4 regions of the Planococcus sp. APC 3900 genome follow, and region 4 is predicted to be linked to each of the others. Evidence: riboswitches for the same ligand, from Rfam matches in the RefSeq annotation. Region 4 holds a riboswitch; each other region holds the start of a gene.
What was found. Region 4 has a riboswitch for S-adenosylmethionine ahead of metK (methionine adenosyltransferase). Riboswitches for the same ligand answer to the same signal wherever they lie in the genome.
Positions count from the first base shown of each region.

Region 1: linked by a shared signal. The riboswitch ahead of QMA04_RS02540 (methionine ABC transporter ATP-binding protein) and the one ahead of metK (methionine adenosyltransferase) in region 4 are both predicted to bind S-adenosylmethionine.
Region 2: linked by a shared signal. The riboswitch ahead of QMA04_RS03305 (O-acetylhomoserine aminocarboxypropyltransferase/cysteine synthase family protein) and the one ahead of metK (methionine adenosyltransferase) in region 4 are both predicted to bind S-adenosylmethionine.
Region 3: linked by a shared signal. The riboswitch ahead of QMA04_RS09320 (bifunctional homocysteine S-methyltransferase/methylenetetrahydrofolate reductase) and the one ahead of metK (methionine adenosyltransferase) in region 4 are both predicted to bind S-adenosylmethionine.

Region 1 covers NZ_JASDCT010000001.1:512,393-517,446, forward strand. The annotation lists gene QMA04_RS02530 (pyridoxal phosphate-dependent aminotransferase) at 1-927, opposite strand, end outside; gene QMA04_RS02535 (carbon-nitrogen family hydrolase) at 1,014-1,802, shown strand; SAM riboswitch class I at 1,854-1,955, shown strand; gene QMA04_RS02540 (methionine ABC transporter ATP-binding protein) at 2,024-3,037, shown strand; gene QMA04_RS02545 (methionine ABC transporter permease) at 3,027-3,698, shown strand; gene QMA04_RS02550 (MetQ/NlpA family ABC transporter substrate-binding protein) at 3,711-4,541, shown strand; gene QMA04_RS02555 (GNAT family N-acetyltransferase) at 4,607-5,054, opposite strand, start outside.
Region 2 covers NZ_JASDCT010000001.1:656,299-661,352, reverse strand. The annotation lists gene QMA04_RS03325 (mechanosensitive ion channel) at 1-289, opposite strand, end outside; gene QMA04_RS03320 (DMT family transporter) at 432-1,307, opposite strand; gene QMA04_RS03315 (helix-turn-helix domain-containing protein) at 1,412-1,642, shown strand; gene metX (homoserine O-acetyltransferase MetX) at 1,705-2,718, opposite strand; gene QMA04_RS03305 (O-acetylhomoserine aminocarboxypropyltransferase/cysteine synthase family protein) at 2,731-4,023, opposite strand; SAM riboswitch class I at 4,124-4,240, opposite strand; gene QMA04_RS03300 (glycerol-3-phosphate acyltransferase) at 4,375-5,016, shown strand.
Region 3 covers NZ_JASDCT010000004.1:40,883-45,936, reverse strand. The annotation lists gene metH (methionine synthase) at 1-1,127, opposite strand, end outside; gene QMA04_RS09320 (bifunctional homocysteine S-methyltransferase/methylenetetrahydrofolate reductase) at 1,108-2,967, opposite strand; SAM riboswitch class I at 3,040-3,144, opposite strand; partial or broken gene QMA04_RS18220 (DUF6920 family protein) at 3,399-3,998, opposite strand; gene QMA04_RS09305 (hypothetical protein) at 3,998-4,165, opposite strand; partial or broken gene QMA04_RS09300 (PadR family transcriptional regulator) at 4,305-4,427, shown strand.
Region 4 covers NZ_JASDCT010000009.1:91,258-96,311, reverse strand. The annotation lists gene ytkD (RNA deprotection pyrophosphohydrolase) at 1-173, shown strand, start outside; gene QMA04_RS16345 (alpha/beta hydrolase family protein) at 154-936, shown strand; gene pckA (phosphoenolpyruvate carboxykinase (ATP)) at 998-2,587, opposite strand; SAM riboswitch class I at 3,000-3,112, shown strand; gene metK (methionine adenosyltransferase) at 3,313-4,521, shown strand; gene QMA04_RS16330 (gamma carbonic anhydrase) at 4,575-5,054, opposite strand, start outside.

The sequences.
Region 1 (5,054 bases), on a different contig from region 4:
CGCGCATTCAGCCACCAGGACGTTGCGGCGTTTTTCATAAAGGCCGACCAATTCATCTACGCATTGCTGGTCGGCATTCAACGCCTCTGCCGCAGCCAATTGGACGGCAGGGAACAAACCGGCGAAAAAATGGTCCTGGATCAAGTTCAAGGCTTCAATCATTTTGGAATTGCCGACAGCAAATCCGATGCGCCAACCTGCCATGTTGTAAGTCTTCGATAAAGTGTACATTTCGATGCCAACTTCTTTAGCCCCTTCAGATTGAAGGAAACTGACCGGTTTTTTTCCGTCAAACCCGACAGCTCCATAAGCGAAATCATGGACAACCGCAATGCTGTTGTCCTTGGCGAATTTGACTGTCTCATCAAAGAATTCTTTAGTCGCTACTGCACCGGTCGGATTGTTCGGGTAGTTCAAATACATCAGTTTGGCGCGTGAGCGGATGCTTCCAGTCAACTCGGCATAATCCGGCAAATAGCCATTTTCCGGATTCAGCCTCATCAGCTCATACCCGATATCTGCAAGCGGGGCTCCCGACAGGTAATCCGGATAACCGGGATTCGGCAGAAGTAATAGATCATCCGGATCCAACAGAGCCAAGGGCAGCTCAACAAGTCCGATTTTCGTTCCTGCCAAGATTGCAACTTCGAGGTCAGGATCGATATCCACACCATACTCGCGTTTGTAAAAATTCACAGCGGCTTGACGCAGTTCCGCTATGCCGCGAAAAGGTGAATATTTATGCGTTTTTGGATCGGCTGCAGCGGTTTGCAGGGCTTTGATAATATGATCGGGCGTCGGCTGGTCGGGATTGCCTTGGCCAAGATTGATGACATCGCGTCCTTCAGCGATTGCTTTGCTTGTTTTGGCCACCAGTGAAGCGAAAAACTGCGTGGGCAAGTTTTGGAGCCGTTTTGAAAAGTCCATGTGATTCTCCTTATTTTCGAAATAATTGCACTTCTACTTCAAATCTTATAGAGTTGAAGGTAACTTGTCTAGTGGAGGAGAAACGAATGAAAATTGCATGCGTTCAAATGGATATCGCTTTTGGTCAGCCGGAATTGAATTATCGGAAGGTCCTGGATTATTTAACGGAAGCGGCAAGCAATGGAGCGGAGACGATCGTCTTGCCTGAAATGTGGAATACAGGATATGCATTGACCGAACTGGATACATTGGCAGACAGCACAAACCGGACAGTGGAATTGCTCAAAAGTTTTGCGAAAGAGCATAAAGTCAATATTGTGGGTGGCTCTGTTTCGACTGAAAAAAACGGAGGATTCTATAATACGATGTACGTTGTCGACAAAGACGGCGGGCTGGTTTCGGAATACGATAAAGCTCACCGTTTTTGTTTAATGGATGAACATATCCATCTTGAAGAAGGCGATACACTTGGCACATTCGAATTGGATAATCAGACATACGGAGGCGTCATTTGTTACGATATCCGTTTTCCTGAATGGATCCGTGCCCAGGCGCTGAACGGTGCAAAACTTGTATTTGTATCAGCGGAATGGCCCGAAGCGCGGATTGATCATTGGCGCATCTTGTTGCAGGCACGCGCCATCGAAAACCAAATTTTTATTGTCGCCTCGAACCGTATCGGCAGTGATCCAAACAATGAATTCGGCGGCAGCACGATGGTGATCGCTCCCTGGGGAGAAGTTCGTTTGGATATGAAGAAAGAGGAAGGCATTGGTTATGCAGAAATCGATTTGGATGAAGTAGAGGAAGTCCGGAAGCGCATTCCGGTATTCGCCGATCGCCGTGAGCAATTGTACGAAAAATTCAAAAAGTAGATTGACACTCGCTGGGGATGCCTGTAACATAAAATTCAATTAAATAACTTAAACTTATCAAGAGAGACTGAGGGACAGGCCCTGTGACGTCCGGCAACCCCCGATTGGGAAGGTGCCAAATCCAACGGAACCCAATGTTCCGAAAGATAAGTCGAGAAACTAAATTTTTCGATGCTTCTTTCTTGATGAAAGAGGCATCTTTTTATTGGCGGGAGGAAGCTATGATACAGATTGAGAAATTGACGAAAACTTACACAACTAAGCATGGCACCGTCACTGGAGTGGATAATGTTTCATTGGAAATCGGAAAAGGTGAAATTTTCGGCATCGTCGGCTATTCAGGTGCCGGCAAAAGTTCGCTGATCCGTTGCATCAACTTGCTTGAACGGCCGACTTCCGGCAGCGTCACAGTAGATGGCAATGATTTGACCAAACTACACAGTGAAAAATTGAGAAAAGCCCGTTTGAAAATCGGCATGATTTTTCAGCATTTCTACCTGATCAGCCAAAAGACGGTGTACGAAAATATCGCTTTTGCGCTTCGGGCTGCAGGCACTCCATCTAAAAATCTGAAAGGCCGCGTGGAGGAATTGTTGGAAATGGTCGGTTTATCAGATAAACGCGATGTTTATCCAGCTCAATTGAGCGGTGGACAGAAACAGCGTGTCGGCATCGCACGGGCATTAGCCAACAATCCGGCCGTTTTGTTATGTGATGAAGCAACATCGGCACTGGATCCGAATACCACATTGTCCATTTTGCGTTTATTGAAAGACATCAATCTTAAATTGAACATCACAATTGTACTGATTACGCATGAAATGAATGTCGTCAAGGAAATCTGTGACCGCATGGCCGTCATGCAAGGTGGCCGTGTCATTGAAGAAGGTCAGGTCTACGACATTTTTGCAGATCCTCAAAAGGAATTGACTAAGGAATTCATCTCCAGCGTCGTCTCTTTCAATGTTCCGGAACATCTGTTGAGCGAATTTACGGGTACAGTAGTGAAAGTGTTGTTCAAAGGGGGAGTGGCCGGAGAAGGCGTAATTTCCGATATGCTGCAGAATTATCCGGTCAAAGGAAACTTTTTGCATGGAGCAATTGAGTACATTCAGGAAAGGCCGCTTGGCGTTTTTATCATGGAGTTGAAAGGGACTTCTTCTGACGTCATGGATGCATTGAAGTATATGGAAAGCAGATCGGCAATTGTGGAGGTGATTCCGAATGGGCGTTGAATGGGGACGAATTATTGAATTATGGCCCGAAATACAGACTGCTTTTTTTCAGACACTGACAATGATCGGGATTTCCTTGGCAGTGGCTTTGATTGTCGGCCTGCCTTTGGGAATCTTGCTGTTCATTACAGACCGCGGCTTATTTCTTGAAAACCGGCCGGTCAATGCTGTGATTGGTTTTATCGTCAATATTGTACGCTCTATTCCGTTTATCATTTTGTTGGTGGCACTTATTCCACTGACGAAACTTATTACAGGAACAACCATTGGCCCGATTGCGGCGAGTGTGTCCCTATCGGTTGCGGCGATTCCGTTTTTCGCACGTATTGTGGAAAACTCACTGCGTGAAATCGATAAAGGCGTCATTGAGGCAGCGATTGCCGTGGGTGCGACACCATGGATGATCATCAAAGACGTTCTGCTGCCGGAAGCGAAAGCAAGCATTATCCAGGGGGTGACATTGACCATCATCAGCCTGGTCGCCTATTCTGCGATGGCAGGCGTAGTAGGCGGCGGAGGCATTGGAGATTTGGCCATCCGCTTCGGCTATTACCGCTACGATAATACGATCATGATTGTTACTGTTGTCATTTTGATTGTGTTGGTCCAATTGATTCAACAAGCTGGCGACTATACGGCGAAAGCCATCGATAAACGATAAGGGGAGAATGACATGAAAAAATTAGGATTTATTTTAGCAGCAAGCGCATTGGCTTTGGCAGCATGCGGCAGTGGAGAAGAAAGCGGCTCTGAAGGAACTGGAGGAGAAGCTTCGAAGGACATTAAACTAGGGGCTACTGCAGGTCCATACAGCGACATGCTGAGCAAGGCGATTGTGCCTGGACTTGAAGAAAAGGGTTACACAGTGGAATTGGTGGAGTTCAGCGATTACATTCAGCCGAACGTAGCACTCGATGGTGGCGATATTGATGCCAACCTGTTCCAGCACACGATTTACCTGGAAAACTTCGAAAAAGAGAATGGCATGGACCTATCCGCACTGATTACGGTGCCAACAGCGCCTATGGGCCTCTACTCGAACCAATACGATTCTTTGGAAGCAATTGAGGATGGAGCAACCATTGCGATTCCGAACGATCCGGTCAACGGTGCACGTGCTTTGCTGATGCTGCAGGATGAAGGCTTAGTCGAGTTGGATCCGGAAGCTGAAGTGCTGCAGGCGTCCGAAAGAGATGTTATTACAAATGAGAAAAACTTGGAATTTCAGCCGATCGAAGCAGGCCAATTGCCGCGGGCAGTTGATGGTTCTGACTTGGCGGCTGTACCCGGAAACTTTGCAATAGCTGCTGAAATGGATCTATTGGATGCATTGGCACTTGAAAACATGCCGGATCAATACCGCAATGTAGTGGCGGTCAATGCAGAAAATGAAGACAGCGAATTAGCAAAGGATTTAGTGGAAATTGTGGAATCGGCTGAATTTGAAGCAGTCATTGATGAAGAATTTGAAGGATTCGGCAAGCCGGAATGGATGGCTGAATAAAAATTTCGATACAGAAAGCCGCTCCAGCGAAAAAATCTGGAGCGGCTTTTTTATGTTGAACAATGTCAGGAAATGGTCTTGACCATATGATGGAAAGGCTCACCGATAATGGTCCAAGGCTCCGTTATGGAATAGCCCAGGCGTTTGTAGAGGCGGATCGCTCCTTCTTTACCAATATCCACATTCAACGAGAGTTTGCCGCCTCCTTCAGCCAACACGCGTTCTTCTGCGAATTCAAATAGCTTCGAGCCGATTCCTTGCCCCTGGTAGGCTGGATCGACTGAGACAGTATCGATATACCATTCGTCAAGATGGGCTTCCGGTTCAATGGAACGATCATGGCCTTGCTTTTTCAGTTGATCAATTAAATAGCGGTCCAGGGCTTCAGCTTGATTGCCGTGATAGAGCACCAAGGCGCCCGCAATAGTGCCATTGACTAAAGCGGTGTAGGTATAGTGATAGCTATGGCGTGTATGTTCCCCGCGTACCATCTCCGCAACTTTTTCCAATACG
Region 2 (5,054 bases), on a different contig from region 4:
TGTCCAGTGCCTGCAGCACGCTTGGAATAAACAAGATAAAGATGAGGTAATAAAGAATTTTCCCTATAGAATCCAGTTTGCTGTCCGCATCTTCTTTTGTTTTAGCCATATGGCCTTTCACCATAGCTCGGTCTGCCCCTGCTTTTTTTAATCCTTTCGTAAAAATGGCCCGAACGATCGTCGCTACTATCCATGCGATGAGCAGTAATAATAATGCTCCCAGAACGTTTGGAATATAATCGATGATCGTGTTGCCGACTCCTCTGAAAGAATTGCCCACATCGTTCATATACTCAACTCCTTTTTATTTTTTTATATCTTTAGTTACTATCCCCTCAGTGCTCCACTCCTAAACTTCCAATGAGGCTATTTGGCATCCAAAAGAAAAACCGTCCACGTAAGGACGGTTTTTAAAACACAAAGAAAGGTTTTTAAGAAGCAGGAACCTCTCTTCGCTTGCCGATCGTCAATATCAAAATGCCGCCTAAAAGCAGCATGACTCCGAGCCACGACAGTCCACTTAGCACTTCTCCGACAACCACTACCCCTAAAACAGCGGCTGTCAGTGGCTCAGCCAATGACAAAGTGACTGCAGAAGAAGAGGGAATCTGCTTTAATCCAAAAGAAAAAAGCAGATAGGATAGACTGGTTGCTCCAATCCCTAAATAGATGATCAGAGAAAAATTGAGCGGTACGGTGATGTAGCTTACATCAAACAGCAATAAAAATGGCAGCAGGCAGCAAGCACTCAATGAAAAAATCACAGCGACTGCAGAAACAGTCTCCATCGCCTTGAGTACAGATTTGCTTACCAGCGCATAAACTGCAAAGGAAAATCCAGCGCCCAAAGCCATAGCGATGCCCACTGGATCCACCAGTTGCTGGCCTTTATTGGAAAATAATAGCACGCAGCCGGTTAATGCCAGAAGCGTCGCACTTCCCCAGATTCGGTCAGGTTTTTGTTTTAAGGCTATCCACTCGATCAATCCTGTTAGTACAGGTGCGCTTCCGATCGTGACAACGGTGCCGATAGCAATTCCAGTCATCTGGACGGAAGAAAAAAATAAAGGTTGAAATAGCGCCATACTGATGGCTGCAAGAATAGTGGCAGGCCATGGAATCGTCCGGACCGATAGTTTCCTGGCTACAATTACGAACAACAGTAAAGAAAAACCGCCAATTGCTAAACGAAAAGCGCCGATTGATAGCGGATGGACTGCCCCTTGAAAAAAAGACTGGGCTGTACCTGTGGTTCCCCATAAAATTGCAGCCAGCAAAACCAATAAATACGCCATATAATTCAACATCAACACCCCTGTTCTTGAACTTCTTCTTCTAACATACCATGGCGTCAATGGTTTGAGATAGCTGTCTTCTTCTATTATAATAAAAGAAAAGAGGAGGAGATCCCATGTATATGACAGTCCAGGAAACTGCCGCATTTTTATCCATGCCTGAAGAACAAGTCAATCGCTATGTATTGGAAGGCCGTATTCGCGCAGTCCATGATGGGGAGCAGTACATGATCAACACCTCTCAGTTCGGAACACATTTCCAACAGCTGGAACAGGCCAAGCAAGCGCTGGAGGAATGGCGAGCCACTCCGATACCAGACGATGTGGATATCAAGGACGAGGATTAACTAAAAAAGCACCTGAAGTGGGATCGGATTCCCGCCTCAGGTGCTTTTTCATCGAATCCCGCTTAGCGGGTAAGCTCTGGCACTAATAAGCTTTTTAATTTTTCTTCGATAAAGCCGCCCCATTTTTCAAATTCCACAAGAAAACCATCGTGGCCAAATTCGGTTTCAATGATTTCCCAACTCACATCCTTTTGCTCTTCAAGCCAAGGAACCAGCAATTCACTCGGATACAGCAAGTCATGCGTAAATGATAGAGCATAAACCGGAACATCAAGAATGGTTTCTCCGATATCGTGTGTGTTCATTGCTTTCAGCAGCAACAGGTAGCTATTGGCATCAAACCGCCCCGCCAACTTCTTCCCTTGGTAATTCAAATAAGACTGCACATTGAATTCTTCTCCGGCTTTGCTGCGTCCAAAGCGCTGATTGAACATATTCCCGCTGCGATATGTGACCATACCAGCCATACGGGCTACTTGAAATCCTTTCAGGTCAGCTGAGCTTTCATAATTTCCGCCATTAAAATCTCTGTCGCTTTCTATGGCTTGAATACCGATATGATTGAAAGCCAAACCGTAATCGCTGTAGTAGGGAGTAACGGCCAGGGGGAGAATTGCATCCACAAATTCCGGGTACAGTTTCCCCCATTCCAGGGCCTTCATGCCTCCAAGCGAACCTCCCAAAACTCCTGCAAGATGGTTGATCCCCAATTTCTGCAATGCATAGTATTCTGCGCGAACCATATCACGTATCGTCAGAGTCGGAAAGTCTGCACGATATGGTTGGCCCGTTTCCGGATTAATGGTCAGTGGGCCTGTCGATCCGTGGCTGCCTCCCAACACGTTAAAAGTGATCACTTGAAAAACATCTGTATCCACCGGCTTGCCTGGTCCGATTAACCCTGCCCACCATCCCGGGTTTTCTTCGGATCCTATTGCATATTGATCGCCCGTCAATGCGTGGCAGACCAGCACAGTTGGAGCATTTTCATCTCCATGACGTTCGTATGCCAGCTCTACATGATTTATCGTCTTCGTTGAATCCAGGGTTAATGAGCCAATGGATACTGTCGCCATTCAAATCCCTCCTTAAACGTTTTCCAAAACTGCGGCCTGAATGGCCTGCTCCAAATCGGCGATTAAATCTTCCGGATTTTCCAAACCGACCGATAAGCGGATCAATTCTTCCGTTACACCCGACGATTTCAGCTCTTCATCATTTAACTGCTGATGTGTAGTTGAAGCCGGATGGATGATCAACGACTTGGCATCTCCTACGTTCGCAACATGGGACCAGAGAGCCACACTGTCGATTACTTTGCGGCCCGCCTGCCGTCCGCCTTTGATGCCGAAATTGACAATCGATCCGAAACCGTCATTTTTCAAGTATTTTTTAGCCAATTGATGTGATGGATGATCTTCAAATCCAAGGAAGTTGACCCATTCGATCTGCGGATGCTGCTTCAAGTAGTCTGCAACAATTTGAGCATTGCTGCTGTGTTTCGGAATACGCAGGTGCAAAGTCTCCAGTCCTTGGAGCAAGGCATGTGCACTTTCCGGGCTCAATGAAGGACCGAAGTCACGAAGCAGCTGGACACGCAGTTTTGTCGCAAATGCAGCATCCGGTACATCGATGCCATAACGCAATCCGTGATAGCTTTCATCCGGCTGTGTGTAATTCGGGAAACGTGGATTGTCCCAATTGAATTTTCCTGCATCCACCGCAACACCGCCGATGGTCGTGCCGTGTCCACCAATCCATTTTGTAGCGGAATGAATGACCACATCAGCACCGAACTCGATCGGGTTGCTGCCATATGGTGAAGCAAATGTATTGTCAATCAATAAGGGAAGCCCGTTTTCATGGGCGATTGCCGCTACTTTCTCTACATCAAAAACGTTCAGGCTCGGGTTGCCGATAATTTCTCCGAATACCGCTTTTGTCTTATCGGTGATTGCCGCTCTAAAGTTTTCAGGATTGGTTGCATCAACAAATATGGTTTTAATGCCGTAACGCGGCAACGTATTGGCGAATAAATTATAAGTGCCGCCGTACAGGTTGCTGTCCGCTACGATTTCGTCTCCTGCTTCAGCAATATTTAAAATGGAGAACGCAATTGCCGCCATTCCTGAAGATAATGCGACTGCAGCAGTCCCGCCTTCCAATAACGCCACGCGCTGTTCAAATACATCAACTGTCGGATTCATGATGCGTGAATAGATATTGCCGGTGTCTTTCAGACCGAAAAGGTCTTGTGCATGCTGCGTATCTTTAAACACATAAGAAGTGGTTTTGTAGATCGGCACCCCTCTCGATCCTGTTGTTGGATCCGCCTGTTGTCCGCCATGCAGCAATAAAGTTTCTGGTTTTAAGTTTGTCATTTTCTATTCCCCCTAATTTTTTTATTCATGAAAATCACCGAAGAGGACAGCAAAAAGCCCCCTTCGCTAAGAAGAGGGCCGTAAATTACGGAGTTACCTCCTCTCATCTGTCAGAACCTATCGTTCGGTTCTGTAGGAATTAGCACCTTTCCAGACATGGTCGTCTGTTGGTTGCCGGGCATCACAGGGCCTATCCCTCCGCCACTCTTGATAAGAGTTATTAAATTTAGTTTTTAGTCTTGTTGAGAAGTATAAAAATTTTAACAAGGTTTGTCAACCCTATTAGTCAAAAAATTTTGAAACCTTGTTTCTTCCCAAACGTTATCTTCTAGTATAGAAGGAGGAATGAATATGCTTGGATGGGTTCTGCTGTTGTTTATCGCAGGCTATGGAATCGGTTGTTTGCACGGTTCCCTCGCAGCACAATTTTTATCTGGGGTGAATGTCAAAAAAGAAGGCGTCAAAAATTCCGGTGCTTCCAATGCCGCCATCGTGCTGGGTTGGAAATACGGTTTGCTGGTTGCTTTGATCGATATTATTAAAGGCTTTGCCGCTGTCGCAGCTTGTCGTTTTCTGCTGGAAAAGGGTGCCTTTTCCCCCGAAATCATTTGGACTTTTCTATTTATAATAGGTGCCGGTGTCGTATTCGGCCATAATTTCCCATTCTATATGAACTTCAATGGCGGCAAAGGCACGGCTTCGGTGATCGGTGTCATGCTGGCACTGGACTGGAAGCTCGGGCTGGTTGGCCTGGCACTGCTCATCGGTGTTTCGCTTGCGACCAATTATTTGGTCATTGGTGTACTGGTCCTTTACGCAGTCTATTTTGTTATCGCTTTCGGTCCTGCCGTCGGACCATGGCCATTGCTGACAGCTTGTGCCTTATTTGCTATGGCCATATGGAAACATAGCGAAAATATTATTCGAATAAAAAATGGAGAAGAGAAGAAAGTTTCCTCCATTTTCAAAAAGAAACCAACAAAACCAGTCTGAAAGCGGTTCCAAACTCATTATTCTCTTCATTTCAAAGA
Region 3 (5,054 bases), on a different contig from region 4:
TGTGCACCATTCTTGACTTGTGCACGGGCGATTTCTGCAGCTTCTTCAAACTGCCCATCGATAATCAAGCGCTTGAATTTGCGGGAACCGATGACATTTGTGCGTTCCCCGATAAACAGCGGACGCATGGTTTCATCGTATTGCAGTGGTTCAATCCCAGACACTACGTGGCCATGGTCAACCGGATCCGGCTTTCTTGGTGCCAGCCCCTCCATTGCTTCACGGACTGCTTTGATATGTGCAGGCGTCGTCCCACAACAGCCGCCTACGACATTCAGCCAGCCTTTATCGGCAAAGCCGCGCAATTTTTTCGCCAGTGATTCCGGCGTTTCATGGTAATGGCCATCTTCATCGGGCAGGCCGGCGTTCGGGTAACAGCTGACATAGCCGTCCGACAACTCCGATAGTGAACGGATATGGTCCGTCATGAATTCCGGTCCTGTTGCACAGTTCAAGCCGACCGACAAAGGTTTGACGTGTTCGATCGAGATGTAAAACGCTTCGATGCTTTGTCCGGCAAGTGTGGTGCCCATTGGTTCGATGGTTCCGGACACCATAATCGGCAATTCGATTCCGGTTTCTTCAAAAGCTTGCTTGATGCCGATGGTCGCCGCTTTAACATTCAGCATGTCCTGGCTCGTCTCCAGCAAGATCAAATCCGCTCCGCCTTCAATCAAAGCCTTGGCTTGCACATAAAAGTTTTCCAGCATTTCATCGAATGTCGCGCCGCCCGTCACCGACAATGTTTTTGTCGTCGGTCCAATAGCGCCGGCCACAAAACGCGGCCATTCCGGCGTCGAAAAAGCAGCAGCCGCCTTTTTGGCGATTTCCACTCCACGCCGGTTGATTTCCGCTGCCTGATCGCCGATTCCATACTCATCCAACACAATCGGCGTTCCGCCGAATGTATTGGTGCAAAGAATATCAGCTCCCGCTTTCAGATAGGCCGCATGAATTTCTTCAATGACCTCCGGACGGACAATATTCAAATATTCGTTGCAGCCGTCGAATTCATCACCACCAAAATCTTCAGGGGAAAGATCCGCATTCTGGATCATCGTTCCCATAGCTCCATCGATGATCAATATTCTTTTTTCGAGTTGTTGTTCAATAAGATGTTTGGACATGTATAGGATCGCTCTCTTTCTGTTGATCTAGTTGTCTGATGTAATGGATCAATTCCACGGTCATATCGTAACGGACAAACGGTGTGATCAGGTAGATGCCATGGAACAGTTCGGCTGCTGTATCGATCAATTCTTTCGCAATCTGGATGCCTTCTTCCGTCGCGCGGCCTTTGTCTTCGCCGCAGGCACGCATACGTTCAAGCGCATCTTCCGACAGTTTGATTCCCGGCACTTCATTGTGCAGGAATTCGGCACTGCGGATGCTCGTCAACGGCATAACTCCGATAAAAATCGGTGTTTCCAGGTGTTTGGTCGCTTCGTGGATTTCGATGATTTTCTCTTTTGTGTAAACCGGCTGCGAAATGAAATAATCTGCACCGCTTTCGATTTTTTTCTCCAGTCTCGCTACGGCCCGGTCCAGCACACGGACATTCGGGTTGAATGCCGCAGCGACTGAAAAGTTGGCTTTTTTCCGCAAAGGCTTGCCGGAAAATGAAATCCCTTCATTGAGCTTTTTGATCAATTGGATCAATTCCATGCTCGAGACGTCATAGACGCTGGTTGCTCCCGGGAAATCGCCGACTTTGGTCGGATCTCCTGTTACGGCGAGTATATCATGGATTCCGAGCGCATCGAGCCCCATCAAATGCGATTGCAGACCGATCAGGTTGCGGTCACGGCAAGTAATGTGGGCAAGCGCCCGAATGTCTTGCTTGTGTTTGAGGATGGAGCCCATCGCCATATTGCTGATGCGCGGCGATGCCAAAGAATTGTCCGCCATGGTTACGGCATCCACTCCGGCCTCGTTCAAAGCGGCAGAGCCTTCCAGGAATTTAGTGGTATCCAAATGGCGCGGTGTGTCCAGTTCCACAATGATGGTCCGTTCCGTTTTGGCTTTTTCATGAAGCGGTTTGACTGCCAATGCTTCCGCTTCACGGATGACAATCGGTTTTCTTTTCGTGACTTCTTTATGGACAATCGGCGGCAAATGGTTCAGGTGCTTTTTCACCGCTTCAATGTGCTTCGGCGTCGTGCCGCAGCAGCCTCCAATTAAACGGACCCCTTCTTCTCTCAATAACAAAGCGGCACGCCCAAAATAATCCGCTTCCGATTCATAGACGATCCGACCATCCTCCACATCCAGCAGGCTGGCGTTCGGGTAAGCCGATAAAAACGCTTTTTCAGGCAATGTGACTTCTTCAAAGGCCTGAATGGTATGGTGCGGGCCAAGACGGCAGTTGACGCCGACAATATCCGCTCCCAGACTTTCCAGTTGATGAAGAGCTTCGTTCAGCGACATTCCATTTTGCAGAATCCCCGGGTCGTGCATGGATACTTGCGCAATCAACGGCGTATCCGTCATCCCTTTCAGGTGCTTGACCGTTTCTGCGAGTTCTTCGAAATCGTAATAGGTTTCCAGCAATAGGCCGTCGGGATTTCCCGCCAACAAGTGGCTTGCCTGCTGGTCCACCATCGCAATGATTTCCTGCAGGGTGGCATCGCTTTTCCGGATTCCGCGGATTCCGCCGATGGTTCCGAAAACGAATTGGCCGCCCGGCGCTGCTGCACGTTTGGCGATGTCGATCGCGGCTTTATTGATGCCAGCGACTTGCTCTTCCAAACCGTAGCGTGCCAGCTTCGCTGCATTCGCTCCGTATGTGTTGGTCTGGATAATATCCGCGCCGGCTTTGATGTAATCCAAATGGATTTTCTCAATCACTTCCGGGCGCTGCAGATTCAATTCCTCATTGCAATACTCGATGCCGTATGAATACAGCAATGTTCCCATGGCACCATCCGCCGTCAAAATCCTGGTCTTTAATTCGTCTAATAATCCCACTCTTCTCAACCTCCTATATATACAAAAAAAGCCTTCATGAAAAAGAAGGCTTTACGATATCAAACTCGTTCCTTTTCATCTGCCAGACAATTTCTTGCCTGCTGGATTTAGCACCTGACCTTTCGGCTGGTTGCTGAAGCATCATAGGGCCAGTCCCTCAACTTCTCTCGATAAGAATTCACTATTCAGTTTTAAGTATTCTAAATATGGTACCTGTATCTGAAGAGCAGGTCAAGGCAATCTGTCAAAAAACAATGAAATTTCTGTGATTTTTTTCACAATGTATACATTTAATGTATAAAACAGCTTAATGCGTTCAACTAACCGTTGAAAATGGACCAGGAAAAGGAGTTAAGTTCTATAAATATGATTGGAAGAAATCAAGAATGCCTACTGATCCTGTCTGCAGTCCATCACTTAAAAGCATCATTTCATGAAAATTGTCCATTGATAGAATTGAATCGTATGTCATGTACATCAAATCGATACCAAGTAAACGGCCTTTCTTCCAGCATCCAGCTGATTTCCATCTTCACTGGAACGGTCAGTCCCCCCACTTTCCGCTGCTTTTTAACAGTGCCCACGCACAGCAGGGAACGGGCGTCTTCTCCACTGTCTTTGTAGCGCCAGGCTTCCACTTTCAGCAATTCGTTTTGTTCATTGAAAAAATAAGTGACAGAACCTTTAAGGCCTTCAAAATTCATGGTCGCTGTTGCGGAGTGTGCGTCCACCTCCTACCAGGAAATGAAGGGACTGAGGACAGCCGAAGGATACCAGGCGAGTTCCATCAGGTAGCGCTGGAGTGCCGATTCATTGGTCTTTTCATCATCAACTGTTTTGGAAATCGGAATGATGCCTGCAAGCTTGATGTGCATACTTGCCTTCCCTTCCAGGAAATTGTCTTTTCCTGTCACAACTACGCCTTTGCCCATTTTCAGCTTCACGATCCATCGGAAAGCAGGTGGATCCGTATAGCTGATTTGCTCTGCTTCGGATACGGTCCACTGCTTCTGTTCTGGTTTCAGTTTCATTACCCCGATTGCTTAAGACTCACCAAATTGATTTGTTCATGGCCAATAGCCCCAATTTCGGATAACCACCCTTTTATACAGGTTGGCAGTGAGCTAATCATATCTGCTGTCAGTTTGTTGGAAATTGCCCGACCTGTTTTCTTTCCAGCTTTTTCTTTATTCTCCATCACTCTCCCTCCTTTTACTTGCTATACCTGTTTATTGAATGCATAAAGCATTTTATTATCAAATTTTATACGAAAGGTCAAAAAAAGAGTATTTTATAGCAAAGTGATATATATCAACTTGATATAGGGAGGCGTATAAATGGCTAGAGAAAATCATTCGCAATATGCCATTCTTGGTCTATTGACAACAGACTGCCGCACAGGCTATTCGATCAAGCAAATGATTGATACAAGCCTGAACCATTTTTGGAAAATCAGTTATGAATTCGGCTTAGCCAAAGCACTTGGAAAGAAAGCCATCACTCCCGCCCTTTCATCTGCCCGCCAACGCCTTAATAAGCAAGAACAATCCTCATAAGTTCAAAAGCAAAAGGCCTGTCTGAAGATTTCAGACAGCCCCAGCTTGTAGACAAAAGAATATTTATGTCGCTCAAAGGGTGAATATGCAATTTGTTGTCTTTCTATTGGATCCTGCACTCCAGGTGGACGCTTTCCTGCGGGCTTGCGACGAAGCTAGCGAAGCGATGCAGGAGCATATCTTTGCCCTTCGCCGCCTTGCGTTACGGATTTTTGTATGAAGGAGTTACTAAGTTTATTGGGACGATGACGATGGTTTCCGGATTCTGACTAGCAGGCTATTTCCTTTGATTGAAGCTACACGCCCCCGATCGGGCTGGCCACGGAGACTCCTGTGGGACAGCGAAAGCTGAAGACCCCGCAGGAACGCAGTGACGAGGAGGCTGAAGCTGAGCCCACGGAACGCGAAGTGGCCGGACCGGTTGGGGTATGCACCGCTATTCATTTTTGAAAGACTTTGTCTATAGTCTAGGCCTGTCTGAAGATTTCAGACAGGCCTTTTGCTTGGGTTATTCAGTACGGTTTCACTCTC
Region 4 (5,054 bases):
CGGTCTTTACAGGGGAAATCGAAAAAATTGATCGGATCCCGCTTCTTGAAACGCAAGGAATCGTGTTATCAGGAAATTTGGAGTTGGACGACAGCTACAGTTTTTTGATGAAAGACGAAGGAATGAAGACAATAATAGAGAAGGTGAAGCAGCTTGGAAAATGGAATGATTGATAAAAAGAAACCTTATCCATCACCGAATCCTCATGTCCGTTTGACGGAAATTATTTATTGGTCGGAAGGATTAAGGGTAAAAGGCATGCTGGCAGAGCCTAAGGAGCCCGGAAACTATAGCGGCATTTTGTATTTAAGGGGTGGCATCCAGTCGATCGGAATGGTGCGCCCTGCTCGGATCGCCCAATTTGCGGCACAGGGCTTTGTCGTGTTTGCGCCTTATTACAGAGGCAACCGGGGTGGTGAAGGCCGTGATGAATTTGCGGGGGCAGACCGGTGGGATGCGGTCCATGCAGTCGATGTCCTGAAGCACTACAGCAACGAAAACGTGCATCTGCTGGCGTTTTCAAGAGGCGGCATCATGGCTTTATGGACGGCAATCCTTCGCCCGGATATTGCATCTGTCGTTACGTGGGCGGGTGTAACAGATACAGTACTGACATATAAAGAGCGGCCGGACATGCGGCGCATGATGAAACGGCTCTATGGCGGGACGCCCAACACAGCATTGGCTGAATACGAAGAACGCAATCCCTTGTTGCGGATCGAGGAAAGTGCAGCCCCTTTTTTGATCATTCATGGCCTGAAGGATGAAAACGTCTATCCGGCTCAAGCTTTTCTGTTGGAAGAAGCATTAAAGCTGAATGGGCAGACGCACGAAACCTGGTATTTTCCGGATTACACACATTTTTTTCCGCCGGCAGCAAATCGCCAAACAGTACAAGCAGTCTGTAAGTGGATGGGTGAACAAGAAAAAAAATGATTTAACTGAATCCAAACAAAAAAACCGTTCGGATTTCTCCGAACGGTTTTTTAACATATGCTTATTTTTGAAGTGGTCCGCCGAGTGTAGTAATTTCCGGTGCGACAGTACCGAACTTTTGGAAGTTCTCTTGGAATTTCTGTGCCAATTCCGTTGCTTTCTGGTCATAAGCTTCTTTGTCTGCCCATGCATTGCGTGGGTTCAATACTTCTGTCGGCACTCCTGGTACTTCTACAGGAATCTCGAGGCCGAAGATCGCTTCTTTTTCGGTCGGTACGTTGTTCAACTCGCCTTTGATGGCAGCGCGAACCATTGTACGCGTGTAAGAAAGCTTCATGCGGCTGCCGACTCCGTAGACGCCGCCAGTCCAACCTGTGTTGACAAGGAAGACTTGAACGCCGTGCTCATCGATTTTATTGCCGAGCATTTCTGCATAGACCGTTGCGTGCAACGGCAGGAATGGTGAACCGAAGCAAGTAGAGAATGTTGCTTCAGGAGATGTAATGCCGCGTTCTGTACCAGCCAATTTTGATGTATAGCCGCTTAGGAAATGGTACATCGCCTGTTCTTTCGTCAACTTGCTGATTGGAGGCAAGACGCCGAATGCATCTGCTGTCAAGAAGACGATCGTTTTCGGATGTCCAGCAATTGAAGGGTCTACAATATTATCGATTGCCTGCATTGGGTAAGCAGCACGTGTATTTTCAGTCAATGAACCATCGTTGTAGTCAGGGATGCGTGTATCCGGATCCACTACCACGTTTTCAAGGACAGAACCAAAACGGATGGCGTCGTAGATTTGTGGTTCGTTTTCGCGTGACAAGTTGATGGTTTTGGCATAGCAGCCGCCTTCGATATTGAAGACGCCATTATCGGACCAGCCATGCTCGTCATCACCGACCAATTTACGGTCTCCATCAGCTGACAAAGTCGTTTTGCCTGTACCGGACAAGCCGAAGAACAAAGTCACATCGCCGTCTTGGCCAACGTTCGCTGAACAGTGCATAGGAAGAATGCCTTTTTCAGGCAATAAGTAGTTCATGATTGAGAAGATGGACTTCTTCATTTCGCCGGCGTATTCAGTACCCCCGATCAAAATGATGCGTTGTTCCATCGATACAATGATGAATGTTTCAGAAGCGGTCCCATCAACTGCAGGGTCTGCCATGAATGTAGGAGCATAGACTACAGTGAATTCAGCTTCATGCGTTTTCAATTCTTCAGCCGTCGGACGGATGAACAATTGGTGGGCAAACAGGTTATGCCACGCGTACTCATTGATAGTTTGGATCGGTACACGGGATTCGTGGTCAGCTCCGGCGAATCCTTTGAATACGTATAGCGCATCTTTTTCTTTTAGGTGTTTAAGCACTTTAGCGTACAGGTTTTCGAACACTTCGCTGGAAATCGGACGGTTCACATTGCCCCAGTCGACTTTGTTTTTAGAACTTTCTTCTTCGACCATGTATTTGTCTTTCGGCGAGCGGCCTGTGTATTTCCCAGTCTCCGCTTTAACAGCGCCTTCCCGTGTCAAAACCGCTTCTCCGCGAGATGTTGCTGCTTCCACTAATTGTGGCACTGATAATTGAACATGTACATTTGGGCCAGTCAAAAGATCCTTCAAATCGTTTGCAAAGTTCACTGAAGTCATATATATGTACCTTCCTTTTCTGTTATTCCCATGGCGATGGGGAGGATGTATATTCGTTCATTAGTATAACACATTAGGTTCATTAGTCTATACTAATTCGCTGCAGAATTGAAAAAATATTGAAATAAGGTTCTATATTAGGGGATTGGGAAGGACGGAGGCTGTTGCTCCTTGGAAAATTCGAAGGTCATATTGTTTTAAAGATGGGGCTAACTCCCATCATAACAGGAGCTGTATGAAATCACATAATCCCAATTAGAAATTATTGCAGTTTCCTGGCCGATAGGAAAAGAACTTCACGAATGTTCACTGCGTAGGATGAGAGCATCCAGCAATAAAATTTGAGCATTTTATTCGCCGAAATCGTTGACATCCCCAAACTATTTCCGTATGATGAAAAATTGAACGGATACTCTTATTCCGAGCTGGTGGAGGGGACAGGCCCTATGAAACCCGGCAACCTGCTGCAACTGCAGTGATGGTGCCAAACCTGAAACAAGGCTTACAGGCCTTGGATGATAAGAGTGAAAGGTGCTTATGATGATTCTCCTTTCCTCATGACGAATGAGTGAAGGGATTTTTTTATGGAATGCCCTTAATCCTCGTGTGAAAGGCCACAGACGGCTTGAAGTTCAATCCGGAAATTCCGGAACGGACTTGACATGGGAAACGAGTACCGTATCAATTTCGAGAGCAATCTCGCAGGATATAAGGAGGAACATTTTTTGAAAAACCGTCGATTATTTACTTCAGAATCAGTAACAGAAGGGCATCCGGACAAAATCTGTGACCAAATCTCAGATGCTATTTTGGATGCAATCTTAACCGAGGATCCAAACGCACGTGTTGCGTGTGAAACGACTGTAACGACAGGACTTGTTTTAGTAGCAGGGGAGATCACTACTTCCACTTATGTGGACATTCCAAAAGTCGTTAGACAAACGGTAAGAGAAATTGGATACACACGCGCTAAATATGGTTTCGATTCAGAAACAAGTGCAGTTCTTACAGCGATCGATGAGCAATCGCCGGATATTGCTGCCGGAGTCAATGTGGCACTTGAATCACGTGAAGGCCAAATGACAGATAAAGAAATGGACGATATCGGAGCAGGCGACCAAGGGTTGATGTTCGGATATGCCAACAACGAAACTGAAGAATTAATGCCATTGCCGATTTCATTGGCACATAAATTGGCGCGCCGCTTGGCTGAAGTACGCAAGGAAGAAATTCTTCCATATTTGCGCCCGGATGGCAAAACGCAGGTGACAGTTGAATATGATGAAAACAATAAACCGCTACGCGTGGACACAATTGTTATCTCTACTCAGCACCACCCGGAAGTAACGCTTGAACAGATTCAACGCAATATTAAAGAATACGTCATCAAAGAAGTCGTTCCGGCAAAATGGATCGATGAAGACACCAAATACTTTATCAATCCAACTGGGCGTTTCGTAATTGGCGGACCTCAAGGAGATGCGGGCTTGACTGGCCGCAAAATCATCGTAGATACCTACGGTGGCTATGCTCGCCATGGCGGCGGTGCTTTCTCCGGTAAAGACGCGACAAAAGTTGACCGTTCAGCAGCTTACGCAGCCCGTTATGTAGCTAAAAACATCGTTGCTGCAGGCCTTGCAGACAAATGCGAAGTGCAGTTGGCGTATGCAATCGGAGTAGCACATCCTGTGTCTATCGCTTTCGATACATTCGGCACGGGCAAAGTAGATGAAGACAAATTGGATGATTTGGTACGTGCAAACTTTGATTTGCGTCCTGCCGGCATCATCAAAATGTTGGATCTGCGCCGCCCGATCTACAAGCAGACTGCAGCTTACGGACACTTTGGCCGTACGGATGTTGATCTTCCTTGGGAACGTACTGACAAAGCAGCAATTCTTAAAGAAAAAGCTGGCGTAGAAGCTGGTATTTAAACATGCGTTAGAAAAGGATGACCGGGCAGCGATGCCTGGTCATCCTTTTTTTGTTAGTCTTTTTGAAGAGATTTGTAATAAGCCCCTTTTTCCGCATATTCGCGAACGATGCGTTCCATGTCGATTTTGTCATCTTCGCGCAGTTCACGGACCACTTTTGCGGGACGGCCGAGCGCAAGCATGCCGGGTGGAATGACTTTTCCGGGAGGAACCAAGCTGCCCGCTCCGACAAATGCACCTTCTCCGATTTCCGCTCCGTCGAGAATGACGGACCCCATGCCTACCAGCGCCCCTTTGCGGATGATGCAGCTATGCAAAGTCACTTGATGGCCAATGGTCACTTCATCTTCCAAAAGCAAGGTTTTGCCAGGGCTTTGATGAAGCATGCAAAGATCCTGGATATTGACTTTATTGCCGATAATGGTTGGTGAGACATCGCCGCGGATAACCGTGTTGAACCAAACCGATGAATGGGCGCCAATCGTCACATCACCCGAGATGGTCGTATAGTCAGCGATGAAAACCGATGGATC